DNA from 4 places in the Alteromonas sp. K632G genome. Region 3 is predicted to be linked to each of the others. Evidence: predicted binding sites of a transcription regulator. Region 3 holds the regulator's gene; each other region holds the start of a gene.
The links. Region 3 encodes LexA, which represses DNA repair genes until DNA is damaged. Its sites were predicted from a motif close to TACTGTATNNNNATACAGTA; they were not measured.

Region 1 (3,677 bases), on a different contig from region 3:
TCGAGGGACAGACTTACCTTCTACCACCACCTCTTCTTGAAACATACTTAATGGGCGTACCCACAGGGCTTTTTCGCCATAACATGGGCGATATACCACTAGGGAAGACTCGTCTTCTGAATGTGTCGCCACTTCGTAAACGTCGTAATCACTGCCTTTATAATGGCGGTATCGACCTGGGGTTTTGAGCTCTTGGGCTTTAGGTTCTGGGGTAGTCATGATAGCTCCTGCTTTTCACTTTTTTGTTAATTTGAATACGGTAGAATTCGGGCTCTGTTCATAAAGCGTCTGATAAGGTTGCTCAACTTTGGAGTTATTCACTTATCTACTCGGCTATCTACTCATCTAGGTACTCATCTATCTACTCATCTAGGTACTCATCTATCTACTCATCTAGGTACTCACCTATCTCGCACTTTACAACTCACCTTTCTAATCACCTATCTACTCACCCTCTAGGGGTAAAGGGAGTTGATGTATGGTTTGTGCCTCACCAAGACCAATGTGCAGACCAACTAAGCGTATACCACGGCCTTTAGCGCGCTCGTAAGCTTCTTGTAGTAGGGTATCAAAGTAATGCGCATTTAACGAAGGGCATCGATGCTCAACCGTGGTTAGCTGGAAGTCTTGAAATTTAAGTTTCACCCCTTGAGTGCGAATACGAACAGGTTTGCCTGTGCGCTTTTCATGCGCCTGTATGCGTTCCTGAAGCTTTTCTAGTAAGTGAGGCATAAAGTCGCGACATTCTTCTAATGAGTGAATATCGTTGCTTAGCGTGCGCTCTACGCCTATAGACTTACGCTCTCTTGATACTGATAGTTCTCGATCATCAATACCATGTGCACGCTCCCATAATACCGCGCCAAATTTACCTAATTCTTTTTGTATGCGCTCAAACGGGTAACTGCGCACATCGTTACAGGTGGCTAAGCCTAATCGTTGTAGCTTTTGCATTGTCACCTTACCGACCCCTGGAATTTTTTTAAGAGGCATGGCCCTTACAAAACTATCTAATTTATCAGGGGTAATGACGCAAATACCATTCGGCTTATTTTCATCGCTGGCCACTTTTGCTACGAACTTACAGGGCGCTACACCTGCCGATGCGGTTAACCCCAGCTCTGACTCTATTCGACTTCTAATTTCTTCTGCTATTAACGTAGCACTGCCACCGCAATATTGGCTATTAGTGACATCGAGGTAAGCTTCATCTAACGAAAGAGGTTCGATCAAATCGGTATAGTCGGCAAATATTTCGCGAATTCTTTGGGACTCTTTTACGTAAGCCTCCATGCGCCCTTTCACTAAGGTAAGGTTCGGGCAAAGCTTAAATGCGTAAGCGGTAGCCATGGCGGAACGAACACCATATTTACGGGCAGGATAATTACAGGTAGAAATAACCCCTCGATGTTGGGAGCTTCCACCAATGGCAATTGGGATATTACGTAACGCAGGGTTGTCACGCATTTCAACCGCAGCATAAAAGCAGTCCATATCTACATGGATGATTTTTCGCATGTTGTATGCTCCCAAACTGCCCCTAAGCCGCCCCTAAGTGGCTAGCTCTAGTATACAAGCCTTTAAAAAAAGGCTGTATGTAAAAACAGTATTCTAGAACATATCAGTAACGCTTACCACTATATACGATGATAGTAAGTAACTACTTTGCGCTAACTATGAATGAACGGGCAAAATAGGCGTATCGTTTTAGATAAAAAAAGCGCGGTAAGCTTACCGCCTATCGCGCTTTTATCTATGAACGGTTATTACAGTGTAGTGAATTTCAACATCTTGCAAGTCCTTGGTATGAAAGGCTCTATTTATTAGCGCCCACTGACATCACCAGGTTAACTACACCATCAGATTAAAGGATCTGATTCTGTTTCCATTCATTCAATTTCTTTTCTCTCGCTTCTTCTTTTTCCATACGAGACTTTTTGCGGTCGCAAGGCTCTGGGCAATCACATGCTTTCGCGATACCTAATGCGCCTAATCCACCGCAACTACCTGAGATAGTTTTGCGCTGCACCACGTAGCCAACAGCCATGGCGAGTACCATAGTGAGGAAGAAACCGAATGCTAAAATAAACGTAGACATAGCCTACTCCTTAATTATTTACTTCTACCAGTTTATCAAATTCTGGCGTGGCATACTCTTCAAATCCGTCTGCCGTGCGACGAATGAGGAATACAGCAAGTTGTTCTTGCTCTGCAAGGTCGATTGCACGTTGCCACCCCATAACATTGAACGCTGTGGCTAAGCCATCAGCAATCATTGAAGATGGGTTTACTACCGTAACCGATACCAAATCATGGGTTATCGGCGAGCCGGTATTCGGATCAATCAAATGAGAGTAGCGTTTACCGTCTTCTTCGTAATAGTTACGGTAATCGCCCGAAGTCGCTATAGCATTAGTACCAATAGACACCACTTTTTGGACCGCGCGTTCTGTCGTAACCGGCTTTTCAATCGCAATTAGCCATTCACTGCCATCGCCGCGTTCGCCTTTAACCCGCATTTCACCGCCAATCTCTACAAGGTAATGTTGTAAGTGATGAGCATCTAAAATCGCTGCCACTTCATCAACACCATAACCTTTAGCAATCGTTGATAAATCAACGTAAAGCATAGGATTTGCCTTCATAAGACCGGTTGGCGTTGTAGATAATTTCTCATAGCCTACATAATCTCGTACTGCATCGATATCGGCTTGGGTTGGCACTTTTTCAGGGCGTTTATTCGGACCGAACCCCCACAAATTGACCAAGGGGCCTACCGTAACATCTAGCACGCCGTCACTCAAACGAGCCAACCGGAGTGCTTCGTTAACTACCGTTAGTGTCTCTTTAGACACCTCGAAGTTATCAGAATAACGATATTGGTTAAATCGAGATAACTCAGATGTTGTGTCGTAGGTAGACATCAATTTATTAATATTAACTAGCTTTGCATCAATCTCTTCCTGCAAGCCTTCAACTTCTTTTTCACCTTCCGCAAGCACATACTTAACATTATAAGTCGTGCCCATGGTTTGGCCTTGCAGATGCGCTACTGCAAGCGGTTTGTCGCTGCAACTTGCTATCATTAGAATACTGATAGCGATAATAGCTAACGCTATACGTGCAAAAAATCGAATCACGTTTATGGTCCTTTAACTAAACAAAAAGGGGGCTCTCGCCCCCTTTCTTACCTAATGGATTTCGGATTAACCACCGAAGTCATCAAGCATTATATTTTCGTCTTCAACACCTAGTTCTTTCAACATGTTGATAACGGCTGCGTTCATCATAGGTGGTCCACACATGTAGAACTCACAATCTTCTGGCGCAGGGTGGTCTTTCAAATAGTTCTCAAGAAGAACTTGGTGAATGAACCCAGTATAACCTTCCCAGTTGTCCTCAGGCTGAGGATCTGAAAGGGCTACATGCCATTTGAAGTTATCGTTTTCTGCAGCTAACTCATCGAAGTCTTCTGTATAGAACATTTCACGAAGTGAACGTGCACCGTACCAGAAGCTCATCTTACGATCTGTTTTTAAGCGACGAAGTTGGTCGAAGATATGAGAACGCATTGGCGCCATACCAGCTCCACCACCGACGAATACCATTTCGTTTTCAGTTTCTTTTGCAAAGAATTCACCGAATGGACCAGAAATAGTGGCTTTGTCGCCTTCTTT
Region 2 (3,677 bases), on a different contig from region 3:
GCTTATTACGCTAACCGCGCCAAGCACTACACCACCACAGATATGAGCCCCGAAGACATTCATACTCTTGGCTTAAAAGAAGTAAAGCGTATTCGAGCTGAAATGCAAAGCGTGGTAGATAGCCTTGAATTCGATGGCAGTACTAATGAGTTCATTACCTTTTTACGTGAAGATCCGCAGTTTTATGCCTCCAGCGCAGAAGAGCTGCTAAAAGAGGCTTCTTTTATTGCGAAAAAGATGGACGCAAAATTACCTTCGCTCTTTGAATATTTACCTCGTACGCCTTATGGCGTTGCTCCTGTACCCGATAGTATCGCCCCGAAGTACACCACGGGTCGTTATATTCACCCTAGTCGAGACGATCAACCCGGTTACTACTGGGTAAATACTTATGCGCTAGATAAGCGTCCGCTTTATGCCCTTCCAGCTCTTACCTTGCACGAGGCTGTGCCTGGGCATCATTTGCAAATATCTTTAGCGGCGGAATTAGAAAATTTACCCATGGTACGCCGCAACACTTATATTTCAGCTTTTGGTGAAGGTTGGGGTTTGTATTCTGAATTCTTAGGGATTGAAGCGGGTATTTATGAAGACCCCTATGATAATTTCGGTCGCTTAAGCTACGAAATGTGGCGCGCGTGTCGCCTTGTCGTAGATACCGGCATGCACACCATGGGATGGAGCCGCGAAAGAGCTGTTGATTTTATGATGTCCAATACGGCTTTGTCAGAGCATAATGTGAATACTGAGATAGACCGATACATATCATGGCCAGCACAAGCCCTATCTTATAAAATTGGTGAAATTAAAATAAAGGCGCTACGTGAAAAGGCTGAGGTTGCGCTAGGTCAGCATTTCGATGTACGTAAATTTCACCGAGCAGTATTAGAAAATGGTTCTGTGCCATTATTCATTTTAGAGCAAAAAATTAACCAATTCATAGAAGAACAAAAGGCGGCAAGATAATGATATTTGCATTCGGGATCATAGGACTACTTGTCCTGTTTTTGATTTATCTAGCGCTTCGTGTGCAAACGCTACAACGTGAACTTACGCTTACGCGCTCATCTGCAAAACAAAATGGTAATAAAGTTAACCATGCTTATAAAAATTTACTGTTAGTTACTGATGCGCTAGAAAAAACTTATTCAGCTCGTATCGAAAGTGCTTATAAAAGCCGCCTGATAAGTCAGCAACAACATACTGCTCTTATGCCGCTTATGCTTAACTTCTCTAGTATTGTAATGGCGTGCTGTGAAAAAGGCGCTACGTTAGAAGAAGCATTAGATTCTGCATTAAGCAGCACCGAGGTATCACAAAGCGATGTGCGAGACGTGATTAAAGAAATGCCTGGCCCCATTCGTATGGCTTGGTCTAAAAACAGCGCTGATGGTTTTATTGCAGCCTGCCAATTAATAACTAGCTCGGTGGGAGGTAACACTAAAAAAAGCCCTGCTAGCAGCGATGCCAGTACGGCGTAATTATTTAAGCATTTTTTTCAAATAGTTAGATGTCCTCACAGCCTTAACTATTTCACCCATCTTGAAAAGACAAACCTCTACACTATAATACTGTACACATATACAGTATTATGGTGTTATGAATATTCCTATTTCACCCATTGATGAAGTTCGTTCAAAGGCAGCGCTTTTTGATAAGCACCCTCATATATGGCGAGCTCGAGAGAAGCCTGTAAGCGAAAACAAGTTTTTGCTGGGTAATCTTATATTGGATGAAGCCCTGCACGGTGGTATCGCCACATCAGGCGTCGTAAGAATTGCATCACTAACGGGTATTGGAGAAATCAGCCTTTTTAAACACGTTTTAACTACGCATCGCACGCACAAACTACGTGTATTTATAAAACCACCCGCCCAGCTCCAAGCGCCTTGGTTAAGCAGTTTAGGCGTAGACTTAGAACAAGTCATCGTCGTGCTTCCAAAAACAGATCAAGAAGCCTTGTGGGCAGCAGAGCAATGCTTAAAAAGTGCAGCTTGTCATTGTGTTTTGCTTTGGAATAACACCATGGATGCAAAAGCTGCTCGGCGTTTGCAAGTGGCGGCATCGCATAACGATACGCTGTGCTTACTGTTTACTTCCCCTAACCAACAAAGGGCTTCTTTTCCAATTACCCTAGATTTAAGTCTGCATCTTCGTGATGCGCAATTGGTTGTTAACATTATTAAACAGCGTCATGGATGGCCCGTATCCGATATCGTGCTCCCCCATTCATGGACCCCTAACAACCGCGCCATTCAATCAGCCATGCAAAATAATAAGAACACCGAGCCAGCATTACACTCGGTGATTTAATGATGCTATGGGCTTACTTTTACTGCTATCAGTTAACTCTTGATTCCCATAAAAAAGATGGCGGCTTCACAGACGGTGATATACCTACTGTGGTTTATCACGAACAAAGCAACCAAGTAGTTCAAGCTAATTCTCAGGCTATAAACGAAGGTGTTGAATGCGGTCAAGGGCTTGCACAAGCGGCTGCGCTTTGCCCTCACGTGCGCATTCTAGCGTTTAATCGCGAAGCTGAAAAAGAGACCCTTCTCTTTCTTGCACATCGGTTATACCCACTCGCTTCAGACATTGTGATTGATGCTCACAACGCCATTGCTATTCGACTAGACAATTTACTGCAGTATTACGGTGGTCTTGACGCTTTATGGCATGTACTTACAAACGAGCTACATTCTGCTGGTATTCACTTTTATTTCGCCACTGCATGGGGAGTGGATGCAGCACGCCTTCTCGCTAAAAATAAAACCAATCGCTATACCGATAATAAAGAAAACATAACTCTGTTATTGTCACGCTGTAAGCTAGAACAAACTGCCCTTGATTCGAAAACCATTGCCACACTTGCTAAAGTCGGTGTTAGACAGGTAGGCCAACTACTTAAACTTCCCGTCCATGAACTTGGGCAACGATTTTCAAACGATACTATTCGCTATTTAACCGCACTGCGGGGGGAAACCTTTCCCAAATACGTTTTATTCAGGCCATCGATAAGCTTCAAGCAGTTAAAAAATTTATCGTTTGAAGTGGAAAACACTCAACACTTATTACCGAGTATTAAGTCCCTACTAGTTACGCTAGAACACTACTTACGCGCACGAAACTTACTCACCTCATCTATTATTTTTCGCGTGCACTTTAGAGAAGAAGAGCCCTTATCAATAGAGGTTAATGGGGCTATGCCTTTTGCTGCACAAAAGGACTGGTTGGCACTGGTTGAACTTAAAATTGAGACGCTTCTACTGCCGGAACCCGCCGTTGCTATATCCCTAACTTGCCAGCAATTCGAGTCCATTGAGAACGATGGAAACGATTTCTTTTCACATCGATTTACCACCGTGGCACAAAAACAACTTATTGGAAGATTAAAAGCTAAATTAGGCGATGCCAGTACGCTTCATCCTAAAGCGGGAAACAGCCACACGTTTGAAGGCATGACAGTAAATCAAGTCGTGGAAACTACACCTGCTTATACCACTGATATAGCACCTGCCTTCTTGTTTCAACACCCTATACCCCTAAACCTAGCGACACGTATTTGCTTTGGTCCTATTCGACTTCAGACACAGTGGTGGAGTAGCGCTGCTAGCCAAAAAGATTATTTTATAGCCGAAACTAGTCACGGTGTGCGCTTGTTAGTTTTTAAAGAT
Region 3 (3,677 bases):
TTATTTGGACGCGGTGGCGGCGGTGGCGTGGTTAACCGTGTGACTAAAGTAGCCAGTACTGCGGAAGACTTCACCACATTGTCAGCAGGTATTGATACTTTTGGCGCTGGCTCTATTAGCGTAGATACCAATAGAGCCATAGATGCCAACAATGCGTTTCGTTTTAATGGTGTGTTCGACAGCATTGATAACCACCGTGATTTTAAAGATGGTGAACGTTACGCATTAAACCCTACCTATACATGGATGGCTAACGACGACACTACGGTGGTGGCATCTTACGAATACGTAAACGATGACCGTTTAGTCGATAGGGGGATTCCTTCATTAGATGGTGCGCCGCTGGAAGGCTATGACGATACCTACTTTGGTGATCCAGACTTCAACAATACTACCCTTGAAGCACATATTGCCCGCATTCGCGTTGACCATTCACTATCGCAAAATTGGAACTTGAACGGTACGGTTCAGTATGCTGACTATGACAAAGCTTATCAAAACTTGTACCCCGTTAATTTTGATGCTGATGCAGGCACAGTTACGTTAGACGGATATCGTGATACTACAACCCGTGAGAACACGTTGGTTCAATTGAACCTTATTGGGCAGTTTGCCACGGGTGATATTAACCATACCTTGCTGACGGGAATGGAATACGGCAGCCAAGATACAGAAAATGCTCGCCGTGATGCGTTTTTTGCAGACAGTCAAGACGACCAAGTATCCTTCGTGTTTAGTGACCCACTAGTTATTCCTTCAATGACGCTGACCGACCCAGTAAGAGATCGTGCTTCTGATGTCACCTTTACCTCAGCGTTTGTTCAAGATGAAATTAAACTTAACGATAATTGGATCGTGGTAGCGGGTCTTCGCTACGACAACTTCGATATCGATGTCGTAGATAGTATTGAAGTGGCTGACGGTGCAGATGATGGCAACAACGGTTTTCTATCAAGTTCTGATTCACAAGTGTCTCCGCGTGCAGGCTTAATTTACAAGCCAGCGGAATCAGTATCGATTTACGCAAGTTACAGCAAATCGTTTTTACCTCGTTCAGGTGATCAATTCCTTTCACTGTCGCTGACAAGCCAAGCGCTAGAAGCTGAAGAGTTTGAAAATAAAGAAATTGGCGTGAAGTGGAATTTATCTGACTCGCTTAGCGTGACAGCAGCGGCATTTGAAGTTGAACGTGAAAACGGCACAGCGCAAGATCCTAACAACCCGGAAGCGTCTATTTTGACCGGTACCGAAACCAAAGGTTTTGAAGTGCAGGTGGTGGGTAAACTTTCAGAACGTTGGGTAATCAATGCTGGTTACAGCAACCTTGATGGCGAAGAAATGGGTCGAATTGTAGATGGCACATTGGCGAACCGCGACTTAGCGCAGCTACCAGAACATATGCTGACGTTATGGAATCAGTATGAAGTAAATGATGAATGGCGTGTTGCATTAGGCGTGATTTATCAATCTGAGCAGTATGCTTCATTAAATAATACGGTTGAGCTACCTGACTTTGTTCGCGTAGACGCTGCACTTTATTACGACTATAGCGAAGACGTTAAAATTCAGCTAAACGTGGAAAACCTATTCGACGAAGATTATTTTCCGTCAGCACATAACGACAACAATATTGCCACCGGCGAGCCGCTTAATGCGCGTTTGAGTTTGCAATATAAGTTTTAGTCACGCTAAATAGTAGTGATATACAAAGCGGCCTTCATGGCCGCTTTTTGCGTTGTGGTTAGGTCAGTATAAAAAACATGCTTTGCAAAGCTTTGTGCTTGTCATTTCCTTTTAGGTGTATATACTTACAGGAACTGTATAGACAGACAGGTCTTTTATGCGCCCACTCACAGCAAGACAAACAGAAGTTCTCGAGCTGATAAAAACAACCATGCTCGAAACTGGCATGCCGCCTACCCGTGCAGAAATTGCCCGTCATTTAGGTTTTCGCTCTGCGAATGCCGCTGAAGAACATTTAAAAGCGTTGGCCCGAAAAGGTGTCATCGAGATTCTTCCAGGTACTTCCCGTGGTATTAAATTGAATATCCCACTTGAAGATGAAGCTCCTGAAGAAGAAGGGCTACCTCTTATTGGCCGAGTGGCTGCGGGCGAACCTATTCTAGCGCAAGAGCATATAGAATCTCATTATAAGGTCGACCCTGCCCTATTTCAGCCTCACGCCGACTTCTTGCTTCGTGTAAGCGGTATGAGTATGAAAGACATAGGTATACTTGATGGTGACTTGTTAGCCGTGCACCGCACTACGGATGTCCATAATGGGCAGGTGGTAGTGGCACGTGTCGATGAAGACGTTACCGTTAAACGCCTTGAAAAGCGTGGCCGTGAAGTGCTACTTCATGCTGAAAATGATGAATTTTCTCCTATTAAGGTCGACTTAGCTTCAGAGCCTTTTTCTATTGAAGGTATTGCCGTTGGTGTTATTCGAAATGCCGATTGGATGTAACTTTTTAGCTATTTAGTAAAGAAAGCGGCTTATAGGCCGCTTTTTTGTATGTTTACCATACCTTGCTTGCACAATAATCTTGTTTAAGCCTCAGAAATACCTTAGAGGCCAGTTGATTCGGCTCCTACATTTTATCTTCTATTTATGTCATCTTTTATAGTACTAACTACCGCTATGTCTGTTATCTATTCTGTTTGAAAAGCATTCAATATTACGTAACTACCTTTTGATTATAAGAAACTTATTACACTTTATATTCGTCGATTTCGTTCAAAATGAGCGTTTCAAACGGCCACATTAATTATCCTTATAACGCCCATACGCTGTGGCGTGATTCATTTCTCTTACTTACAACTTTTGATTAAAAATTAAACGCTGGAATTGTTTTTTCTTAGAAAAGACTAGACTTGTGCGTTTTATTGAGCAATTCTTATACTGTATTTAACAAAATAATAACAATAGCTGCAACTTTGTTTTACAACTAAAGCTGGGCAATTAAGTTAAAAGTTGGATTTCGGGTATCAGTTGCCAGAAGCGCAGCGCATTTATTGCGGTAATGCTTCTGTTATAACGGAGGTGTTGAGTGAAACGAGTAACGACACGAGCGGCGACACAAGCGACAAAGTGGCTTTACGGGCTGCCACTTTTGCTTACCTCACCACTGCTGTTTGCGGATGTAGCAACAGGTGAAGGCTCAACCATGAATTTACGTCGAGGCGCAACCGACATAAGTGGTCAAGTGTACGACCTTCATATGTTGATGTTCTTTATCTGTATCGCCATTGCCGTTGTGGTTTTTGGGGTTATGTTTACCTCAATGTACTTACACCGTAAATCCAGAGGAGCGAAGCCTGCTCACTTCCATGAAAATGTAAAAGTTGAAATTGCGTGGACAGTAGTACCTTTCATCATTCTTATTCTTATGGCTATTCCCGCCGCTAAAACCCTTATTGCGATGGAAGATACCAGTGAGCCCGATCTTACTGTTGTCGTTACAGGTTCTCAGTGGAAATGGCATTACCGATACATGGACAGAGATGTTGAGTTCTATTCGTTAATGGCGACTCAGCGAGAACAAATTGAAAACAAATTCGAGAAAGGCACGAATTATTTGCTTGAGGTCGACCGTCCACTGGTGATCCCCACAGGGCAAAAAGTGCGCTTTCTTATTACCTCAGATGACGTTATTCACTCTTGGTGGGTTCCAGAT
Region 4 (3,677 bases), on a different contig from region 3:
CCCCAAGACACCCACACGTTAGATGCTGCCGTGCAAGCCTGTTTCGACTGTTTTTATCATGCCAGAAGCGAGTTTGATTTGGCTGATGATGTGCATAAAACCTTATCAATTTTAAGTGAAAATATGACACTGGTAGGTATTACTAACGGCAATGTAAACGCTGACCAAATAGGTATTACGCCTTATTTCGATACCATTTTACATGCCAGTACTAGCCGACCTATGAAACCTTCACGGGCTATGTTCGATGAAGCAGCAAGCTTTATAGGCGATGCGCCGGAAAATATATTGCACGTGGGCGATAACATTATTAAAGATGTGTATGGGGCGATAAATGCGGGGTTTCAGTCTGCTTGGTTTGCATGCAACCGAGAAATGCATTTACCCCGTGAGAGAGCATCTGTACTCCCTCACGTGGCATTAGATTCGTTAGACGAGTTAGCTTACTTCTTGTAAGTAAATCAGTAAGTAGCGCTTTCTCTTAAGGTACTGGCGCTTAAAGTACTTGCTCTTAAAGTACTGGCGCGTTTAAGGCTTTTGCGAGTAAGGCTGATTGTCTTCTAACACGTTTTGGCGCATAGAATCGCAAGGGCGCTGGCATACTGGGCGTCCAACCACTTTAGCCGGCACACCGACTACTGTAACGTGCGGCGGTACATTGTCTAACACAACACTACCCGCTCCCACTTTAGAGCCTTCGCCAATTTCGATATTGCCAAGAATTTTAGCACCCGCACCTACTAACACGCCTTGGCGAATTTTAGGGTGACGGTCACCCGACTCGTTCCCAGTTCCGCCAAGCGTTACGCTTTGCAAAATAGACACGTTGTCTTCTATAACTGCGGTTTCACCCACCACAATTCCGGTAGCGTGATCGAACATCACCCCTTTACCTATTTTAGCGGCAGGGTGAATATCCACGCCGAAGGTAGCCGAATTACGGCTTTGTAAGAACAAAGCAAGTTGATGTCTACCATGCAACCACAAGTAATGCGCCATGCGGTGAACTTGCACTGCGTGGAACCCTTTGAAGTGCAGCAATGGCACTAAGAAATCATCTACTGCGGCGTCTCGGGCACGAATAGCATTAATATCTGCCATTGCCGACTCACTAATTGACGGCTCTAACAAATAGGCTTCATCGAACACTTCACGAATGGCAATAGCCGGCATCACTTCATCAGCCATTTTGCTTGATAATATAAAGCTTAACGACGATTCAAAATTATGATGTGCTGAAATACAGGCGTGAACATAGCTTGCTAGTAGCGGCTCGCTTTCTGCCACAGTTTGCGCTTCTTTTTTTAACGATAACCAAAAGTCAGTCGATGGAGAGAGTGCGTGCATGAGGCAGTTCCTGTAAAAATAAAGTTCAGAGCCCACTTAAATGCGGGTAAAAGGCCTACATTGTATTAGGCAACATAATGGCTCGAAGTGTACATGAGCCACAGTTAAAACAACACCTACAGACTACGCTTCAAGCGTGAAAATTGTTCAACTTATCGATAACCTGCCCGTGAATACCGCTGGTGTCGTCTAAACAAGGCTAAGTTCATCGCTAAAAATTCCCCCTAGCCGCTAAGCTTCATCAAACAGGCCTGTATAAATTCACAGTCAGCTGGCATAATGTTGCAGCATTGAAACTAGACAAATTAGGTTGACCATATTATGGATGTATCCCGACTGCTTGACGAGCTTAACGATAAACAACGTGAAGCGGTAGCAGCCCCTCTTTCTAACGCCCTCATATTAGCTGGCGCAGGAAGTGGCAAAACTCGGGTGTTGGTGCATCGCATAGCATGGTTAATGGAAGTGGAAAATATTGCCCCGTTTTCCATTCTGGCCGTAACCTTTACGAATAAGGCCGCGAAAGAAATGCGTGGCCGAATAGAGTCGTTGATGGGTCGTGGTCTGAATAATATGTGGATTGGTACTTTCCACGGATTAGCTCACAGGCTGCTTCGCGCCCACCATGCAGAAGCTAATTTGCCTGAAAACTTCCAAATTCTTGACTCAGACGACCAATACCGTTTGATTAAACGTATTTTAAAAGCCATGAATTTAGACGAAAAGCACTGGGTGCCCCGTCAAATTCAGTGGTATATCAACGGCAATAAAGACGAAGGCCTGCGCCCTCAACATATTGAAACCCACAATGACCAAACCCAACAAAAGATGCGTGAAATTTACGCCGCGTATCAAGACGCGTGCGACCGCTCAGGGCTTGTGGATTTTGCCGAGCTATTATTGCGTGCACACGAACTTTGGGCTAAAAACCCAGAAGTGCTCGCTAATTACCAACGACGTTTCCGCGCCGTATTAGTTGACGAATTCCAAGATACCAACAACATTCAGTACGCATGGCTACGCATGCTGTGTAGCGGCAATCAAAACAATATCATGATTGTGGGCGATGACGACCAATCTATTTACGGCTGGCGTGGCGCGAATGTTGATAATATTCAGCACTTCTTGAAAGATTTCAATAACCCCACAACCATTCGATTAGAACAAAACTACCGTTCTACCGGTACCATTTTGAAAGCCGCCAACACGGTTATTGATAATAATACGGGCCGTTTAGGCAAAGAGCTTTGGACAGACGGCAACGATGGCGAGCCCATCTCTGTTTATGCGGGGTTTAATGAGTTAGATGAAGCCCGCTTTATTGTGTCGAAAATTAAAGACTGGCTGAACCAAGGCAATGCGTTAAAAGACACTGCCATTTTATATCGCAATAACGCCCAGTCGCGGGTATTAGAAGAAGCCTTACTGCACCAAGGTACACCGTATCGCATTTATGGCGGCCTTCGATTCTTCGAACGCCAAGAAATTAAAGATGCACTTGGCTACCTTCGTATGATGAATCATCCTCATGACGATGCCGCCTTTGAACGTGTAGTGAACACGCCAACTCGCGGTATGGGTGAAAAAACCCTCTCACAGGTACGAGAAGCCGCCAGAACACATAATTGCTCTATGTGGCAGGCTAGCCAACTACTCATTAACGAAAACGCGCTCAAAGGCCGTGCACTTAATGCCCTTCAAAGTTTTGTGCTGTTAGTTACCGAGCTTGAACAAGCTACTGTAGACGAGCCTTTAGAAAAACACGCCGACGTGGCCATTAGGCAGTCAGGCTTATACGCCATGTATCAAGCCGAACGCGGCGAAAAAGCCCAAGCGCGACTGGAAAACTTAGAAGAATTGGTTACCGCGTGTAAGCAATTTACCGTACCTGATGAAGCAGAAGAAATGACGCCGCTTTCTGCCTTTCTTGCTCACGCCTCGTTAGAAGCAGGCGAAACCCAGGCGGGCACCGATCAAGATGCGGTGCAGATGATGACGATTCACACCGCAAAGGGGCTCGAATTCCCTATGGTATTTATGGCCGGTGTCGAAGAAGGCATGTTTCCAAGCCAGATGACCAATGATGAACCAGGCAGAATGGAAGAAGAACGCCGCCTGTGTTACGTGGGCATGACTCGCGCCATGGAAAAGCTATATATTACTTACGCGGAAAGCCGCCGTTTATACGGGCAAGACAAATACCACACCGCATCTCGCTTTATTCGTGAAATTCCAGCTGACTGTGTTGAAGAAGTAAGACTCAAGTCTACAATTTCTCGACCGATACATAACCGATTCAGCCAAGCGACCTCACACGCCTCATTTGAAGA

Region 1: a site for LexA is predicted at 1,590-1,609, ahead of dinB (DNA polymerase IV). Genes of this name have one in related genera too.
Region 2: a site for LexA is predicted at 1,570-1,589, ahead of imuA (translesion DNA synthesis-associated protein ImuA). Genes of this name have one in related genera too.
Region 4: a site for LexA is predicted at 1,597-1,616, ahead of uvrD (DNA helicase II). Genes of this name have one in related genera too.

What each region holds. Positions count from the first base shown of each region.
Region 1 is NZ_JAGGDM010000019.1:60,340-64,016, reverse strand. It holds gene J5X92_RS17090 (DUF1653 domain-containing protein) at 1-219, opposite strand, end outside; gene dinB (DNA polymerase IV) at 445-1,518, opposite strand; gene nqrM ((Na+)-NQR maturation NqrM) at 1,865-2,098, opposite strand; gene J5X92_RS17075 (FAD:protein FMN transferase) at 2,109-3,140, opposite strand; gene nqrF (NADH:ubiquinone reductase (Na(+)-transporting) subunit F) at 3,207-3,677, opposite strand, start outside.
Region 2 is NZ_JAGGDM010000005.1:6,602-10,278, reverse strand. It holds gene J5X92_RS06325 (DUF885 domain-containing protein) at 1-966, shown strand, start outside; gene J5X92_RS06320 (hypothetical protein) at 966-1,481, shown strand; gene imuA (translesion DNA synthesis-associated protein ImuA) at 1,600-2,313, shown strand; gene J5X92_RS06310 (DNA polymerase Y family protein) at 2,313-3,677, shown strand, end outside.
Region 3 is NZ_JAGGDM010000002.1:200,364-204,040, reverse strand. It holds gene J5X92_RS03615 (TonB-dependent siderophore receptor) at 1-1,683, shown strand, start outside; gene lexA (transcriptional repressor LexA) at 1,841-2,467, shown strand; gene coxB (cytochrome c oxidase subunit II) at 3,114-3,677, shown strand, end outside.
Region 4 is NZ_JAGGDM010000005.1:190,053-193,729, reverse strand. It holds gene J5X92_RS07115 (HAD-IA family hydrolase) at 1-456, shown strand, start outside; gene cysE (serine O-acetyltransferase) at 529-1,347, opposite strand; gene uvrD (DNA helicase II) at 1,669-3,677, shown strand, end outside.